Neobacillus sp. PS2-9: one gene and its partner. The main gene of each other region encodes a partner of the protein of the gene in region 2 in a complex. Links are inferred from orthologs where the notes say so. Each region holds a gene or a part of one and is shown on either strand. Other genes may lie near its edges.

What was found.
Region 1: the proteins of RCG25_RS23610 (region 2) and hfq are in contact, whole or in part, in a crystal structure (PDB 3VU3), measured with the Escherichia coli proteins. The link is inferred for Neobacillus sp. PS2-9 from one-to-one orthologs.

The regions. Positions count from the first base shown.
Region 1 is NZ_CP133269.1:3,460,370-3,463,677, reverse strand. Bases 124-3,096 are described here. They hold hfq (RNA chaperone Hfq), read left to right. Parts: upstream 124-1,479; coding sequence 1,480-1,713; downstream 1,714-3,096. Other genes in these bases: RCG25_RS17430 (trimeric intracellular cation channel family protein), read right to left, coding at 2,947-3,096; spoVK (stage V sporulation protein K), read left to right, coding at 1,931-2,878; miaA (tRNA (adenosine(37)-N6)-dimethylallyltransferase MiaA), read left to right, coding at 497-1,453; mreBH (rod-share determining protein MreBH), read right to left, coding at 124-192. In the rest of the region: more of mreBH, read right to left, coding at 1-123; more of RCG25_RS17430, read right to left, coding at 3,097-3,308. UniProt on the Escherichia coli protein: RNA chaperone that binds small regulatory RNA (sRNAs) and mRNAs to facilitate mRNA translational regulation in response to envelope stress, environmental stress and changes in metabolite concentrations.
Region 2 is NZ_CP133269.1:4,723,998-4,727,277, reverse strand. What follows is about bases 226-3,170. They hold RCG25_RS23610 (catalase), read right to left. Parts: upstream 2,729-3,170; coding sequence 722-2,728; downstream 226-721. Other genes in these bases: RCG25_RS23605 (hypothetical protein), read left to right, coding at 2,895-3,170; RCG25_RS23615 (hypothetical protein), read right to left, coding at 226-599. Outside these bases: RCG25_RS23620 (hypothetical protein), read right to left, coding at 1-126; more of RCG25_RS23615, read right to left, coding at 123-225; more of RCG25_RS23605, read left to right, coding at 3,171-3,280.

The DNA of each region.
Region 1 (3,308 bases), 1.3 Mb from region 2 along the record:
ACGGATGGTCACGACTTTTTCTGGTGTCTTACCTATCATCTCTTTTGCCTCAAGCCCAACTGCTACCACATTTTTCGTTTCTGTATCTATGGCCACAACGGAGGGCTCATTAAGTACAATTCCTTTGTTTTTACTATAAACCAATATATTAGCTGTTCCTAAATCAATACCTATATCAAAGTTAGAAAGCATATTTTCACCTTATTCCTTAGTTTTATTCAATAATAAACTACGATTAAGCCTAACATGAATGTGGGGGTAAAATGCTGTTTGTAAATAAACCGTTATCCATTTGTAAAGTTACAAGAAGTATCTTTCATCTTTGGAAGAAATTTGGATATGATAATTTCATGATCAAAAACGCATAGAAAAGGTTTTTTTTGTTAATACTTATTTGATGTTCAACTGCTTTTTAAAATTGTGTTACGATGTAAGGGTGAAAGCAGAAAAATGAAACCTGTTTTCAATTAAAACGAAATAAGGCAGTGTGAAAATATTGAATGCGAAACAAAATGTACTGGTAATCATCGGTCCAACCGCTGTAGGGAAAACAAAGTTGAGTATTGAAATGGCGAAACGGTATAATGGTGAAATTATCAGTGGGGATTCGATGCAAATCTACCGTGGAATGGACGTTGGGACTGCTAAAATAACAAAAGAGGAAATGGAATACATTCCACACCATCTTATTGATATTAAGGAGCCCTTTGAAAGTTTTTCCGTTGCTGAATTTCAAGAACTGGTTAGGGCTAAAATAGCTGAGATTGATAAAAAGGGGAAACTTCCGATTATTGTTGGAGGAACCGGCTTATACATTCAGTCGGTCATCTATGATTATCAATTTTCCGATGTTTCGGGAGATGAAGCCTATCGTCTTCAGTTGGAGGAAAGAGTCAAAGAAGTAGGAAATGAAGCACTTCACGAAGAATTGAAGGAGATAGATCCCGGAAGTGCTGCTCAAATACATCCCAATAATGTAAGACGGGTCATTCGAGCGCTGGAAATTTATCACCTGACCGGGAAGACGATGCAAGAATACCAAAGTCATCAGCAACCAGATTTGTTGTACAATACAGCAATAGTGGGCTTAACCATGGATCGGGACCAGCTGTATGAACGCATAAATTTACGGGTAGATATGATGATGGATGAAGGTCTCCTACCGGAAGTAAAAGCCTTATATCAACAGGGGCTGCGTGAGTGTCAATCCATCCAAGCCATTGGTTACAAAGAAATTTATGAATATTTGGATGGAAAAGTCACACTCAATGAAGCGGTAGAAAATTTAAAGCAAAATTCCCGAAGGTATGCGAAAAGGCAATTGACTTGGTTTCGTAACAAAATGAAGGTAGAATGGTTTGATATGAGTAATGTGAATAATTTCTCAAAAAAAATAGCCGAAATTTCACAATATGTTGAAGGAAAGCTACAAGTAAAATCGAATACATATTAGTAGAGATAAAAGAGGAGGATATACAAATGAAAACGACAATCAATATTCAAGACCAATTTTTAAATCAATGCCGTAAGGACAATATGCATGTTACGGTGTTTTTATTAAATGGGTTTCAATTAAGAGGACAAATTAAGGGCTTTGATAATTTTACGGTTTTGTTTGAATCAGAAGGTAAGCAGCAGTTAGTATTTAAGCATGCAATTTCCACTTTTGCGCCACAAAGAAATGTACAGTTGGATTTAGAAAACCAACAATAACTTATTTTCTCAAAATAGAGTCCATATACGGGCTCTTTTTGTTTTTTCAGGGATAAAGAGAAAACTTTTTTAATGAAAGCGATAGGTCGTGAATACACATAGAAATGAAGGATTATGCTTTCCTTTGTAGATAAAGTGATCCGAATTTATGACAAATAAATTCAAAGTAGTCATAGCTACTTTAAGTATACTGTCTGCAGAATGAGAGGTGAAAGCTTTGGATCAACCATTTCGCATGAAAAGTAACGGCCAAATAAGCGTTGTCCTCAATTCACAAAAGAAAAAAACGTTAACAAAAGAGGCGCCAGAATTCCAAGTTGTTCCAAAGATCATTCCCCCTGAGCACACGGCTTTAAAGGAAATAGAAGAGGAGCTAGTGGCTTTGGTTGGTATGGAAGAAATGAAGCGAATGATAAAAGAAATTTATGCGTGGATTTATGTGAACAAGAAACGGGAAGAAATGGGCCTGAAAGCTAGAAAACAAGCTCTCCATATGATGTTCAAAGGGAATCCGGGAACCGGCAAAACAACAGTTGCGAGGCTGATTGGAAAGCTATTTCAAAAAATGTCTGTTCTTACAAAGGGACATTTAATCGAGGCAGAACGAGCGGACCTTGTAGGAGAGTATATTGGGCATACAGCTCAAAAGACAAGAGATTTAATTAAGAAGGCACAAGGTGGAATTTTGTTTATTGATGAAGCCTATTCCTTAGGGCGTGGCGGGGAAAAGGATTTTGGAAAGGAAGCCATCGATACACTGGTAAAGCATATGGAGGATAAACAGCATGAGTTTATCCTTATTCTTGCCGGATATTCCAGAGAAATGGATTACTTTCTGACACTCAACCCTGGTCTTCACTCTCGTTTTCCTTTAGTAATTGATTTCCCTGACTACAATATCAAGCAATTGATGGAAATTGCAGGAAGAATGTTAGAAGAAAGGGAATACAATCTAAGTCACGAGGCCGAGAAAAAACTAAGGGATCATCTTATTTGGGTAAAGTCTGTCCTAAATCCCAATAGTTTTTCAAACGGGAGATATGTTCGTAATGTCATAGAGAAATCTGTACGGGCACAAGCGATGAGGCTACTGATGCTAAATAGCTATGACAGACACGAATTAATGACTCTAAGAAGTAATGATCTGGTGTTTGATGAAGATTAATAAAAAAAAACGGCGGAATGTAGAATCCGTCGATTTTTTTTATGTCCAGCTCCAGCGCTTTTCTAATTTTAGTGCGTCCCAAGATTCCTTGATGGAAGTTTCCAATCGAAGGTGTAGGAGAGTACTCTCAAAATGGTAACAAGACCAAATAACGAATACAGTTCCCATGAATCCACTGCTAATTTAAGGCCAATGATAAGTCCTGCAAGGATCGCCCAAACCGCATAAATTTCTGACCGAAGAACAATCGGTTTTCTACCTGCCAATAAATCACGGATAATTCCGCCACCAATACCGGTTAATACAGCAGCGACAATTACGGCGCTAAGCGGATGATTCATTTTTGCAGCATAGATGGCCCCTTGAATAGCAAAGGCGGATAGACCGATGGCATCGAAAAAGTTTCCCCATTTTTGCCAATGCCTAAGTA
Region 2 (3,280 bases):
TAAGATAGTGATAGAGGTTGGAAATCTCTTTGGCAGTTTATATAATAAGATCACTAAAGCCAGGATATGAAAGAGAATAAACCATTCATTTGCATCGAATTTTTCCGGTAATGGTAAAATTGTCATTTACTAATCCCCTCTTTAAAAAGGATCCGGCAAAAAAGACCTTGCAGGATTTGGAGGAAAGATAGAAAGGTGAACCATACGATAATGGAACCCCAAACCTTCCACTTTTCATAGGTGAAAATATGAACATGGCTTAAAATCGCCTCTACTCCAACTAAAACACCTACCCAAAAAACACTTATCATCAGTTTTTTTGAGATGGAAGACCCTCTTTTAACCAATTCTATGTACCAAAGTAGCAATAAGGGAAAAACCACAACCTCTGTTACACGAAACATAATAAGGTATCTAGTACTCTGTGTGACAGTCCATAGCTTGGCATTGTCTACAATAACAGAGATAAAACTGGTGAAGAAGAACTCTATTACCATCAATAGAAAAATAAGCGTTAAGGTATGAGTAGCTTTTTTTATCGTAAAAAATGAAATAATACCGATTAAGGTGAAAGAAAAGAAGAGTGAAACGGCTATCATATTGACCTCATTTTAACCGACATATATTCTTTTTAGCTTTATCTTTAACATGGAGTCCTATTCAAATGAATACTACGAAAAGCCCCAACCAGCAAAAGGTTAGGGCTAAATCTTTTATAGGATTAAAGCTTACGTTCCCAGAAACGAGCCTGGGCAATGCCTTCGATAAATGGTTGGATATCTGTTTTTGTTAAATCAAAGACACCAGCTTCATCTAATTGAATGCGGCTGTACTCAAATCCAATAGGTTCACTGACAGAAATCGCCAATGGTTTAAAGTGTTTGTAGGTTGTTTCAATGAACTCCAAAGCAGGTGTAGGAAGGTTGGATTCACTGCTAACTAATAATGCGGCATCAAAAAGGCTTGAGTCGACTGTATCAAAGGTGTCCGTTATTTTAAGAACAGCATTTAATGGTTGGACCTTATTAGCAACGATACTATAATTCAGGTTATGCTGTGCTAATACTTTAATCCATTCAGTTAATTGGTCTGTGTTAGGTGCGCCAGTTACTAGAATAGCTACACTTTTGGTATCTGTTTTCTTGATTGTGTTAGCCATGCTTAGTGCCGCTGATTTCTTATCAGATTTGACTTCGAGATTCTCTTCTGGCAATACCGCCCCTATATTTTCAGCCACTTCTTGGGCCATGTTTCGATCAATACGGTTAAGAAGGGCAACCGCATTATTTTTTACCAAATCGGAATGACACTTGCCAAGTTCAAAGCTAAGAGCGTCTTTTATATGCTGCTGTTCATAGGGAGCCTGACTGTTATAAAATAATTTCGCTTGCGAGTAAAAGTCTAAGAAGCTTTCACTCCGACCTCTGATTTTACGTCCATCCACTTTTTCTTGATAATGCTCAAATCCTCCTTGCTCGACAGGCACTGGCTCCGGTTGATTGGCATTTAAACCGTTTCGATGATAGCTTGTTTGACCACGGTGAATGGCCATTTGGTGCATACCATCACGCTGGTTGTTATGGAAAGGACACACCGGTTTGTTGATCGGAATCTGATGGAAGTTAGGACCGCCTAATCGAGAAAGCTGGGTATCTGTATAGGAAAATAATCGACCTTGTAAAAGTGGGTCATTTGAAAAATCAATCCCAGGTACCAAATGGCCAGGGTGAAAAGCCACTTGTTCGGTTTCGGCAAAGAAGTTGTCGACATTGCGGTTTAATGTCATTTTACCGACGATTTTTACAGGGACCACTTCTTCAGGCCATAATTTAGTGGGGTCTAAGACGTCAAAATCAAATTTAAATTCATCCTCTTCGGAAATTAACTGGACACCAAGTTCCCATTCCGGATAATCGCCTTTTTCAATGGCTTCATATAGGTCTTGACGATGGAAGTCAGGGTTTTTACCGGCAATTCTCTGTGCTTCATCCCAGACAAGAGAATGCATACCAAGGACAGGCTTCCAGTGGAATTTGACAAAATGTGCTTTCCCCTGTGCGTTGACAAGACGGAAGGTATGGACACCGAATCCCTCCATCATACGTAGGCTACGTGGAATCGCTCGGTCACTCATTGCCCACATGACCATATGGGCAGATTCAGGATTTTGCCCGATAAAATCCCAAAAGGTATCGTGTGCACTGGCTCCTTGCGGGATTTCAGTATGTGGTTCAGGTTTAAGTGCATGGACAAAGTCAGGGAATTTAATCGCATCCTGGATAAAGAAAACAGGCATGTTGTTTCCAACTAAATCAAAGTTTCCTTCATCTGTATAAAATTTGGTCGCAAATCCACGAACATCGCGAACGGTATCACTTGATCCTCTCGAACCCTGTACGGTCGAGATTCGTACAAATACCGGTGTTGTTTTCGAGGTGTCAGTAAGAAAATCCGCTTTTGTGTACTCTTGTAAGGATTCATAGAGCTGAAAGACACCGTGAGCTCCTGTGCCGCGTGCATGAACAATACGTTCAGGAATCCGTTCGTGGTCAAAATGGGTCATTTTTTCGCGAAAGTGAAAATCCTCCATAAGAGTAGGACCGCGTAGTCCTGCTTTTAAAGAAATCTCATCTTCCGCCATTTTCAATCCTTGGTTAGTAGTCAAACCAGCCTTTTGCTCGTTGTCGATTTTTGATTGCTGTAATTGCGCCATCTTCTTATTTTCCATACGTTTCCCTCCTATGTAAATGTTATCTACCTACTGCTCTCGATACCCCATTTATTAGATGGCGAAACGAATTTTGAGATACAAATCTTTTATCGTATGAAATTCGTTGTTTGTTATTCAAACTGTTGTACAATAGGTAGTATCATGACATCTAGGAGAAATCGAAATGGATATAAAAGAGCAATCATTACTGAATTACTACTATAGAAAATTGACAGAAGGTACCTTTGATGAGAAGGATATCTATGGATTTTTACTTTTAATCAAAAATCAAGGTAAGGAAATACGCTGGATTAATGAGGTCACTGAATTTGTCTTAAACCGTGGCAAGTATAATGGGGTTATGAAGGAGTACCTTTATGAGACAAGGAAAAAGTTTGAAAGTCTTGGTCGGACGAAAGCTGCGCTTAGAATCGAAGATGTGTTTTCCTTCAAGGAAATTAGAGCGGGGTTGAATAAAGTTCTGGCAGATTGTCATCTGGAGGGGGTAGCTAATGAGAAAATCAATCATTTTGTTACCTGCCTAATTTCAATTTTACAGCAGATTTCCAT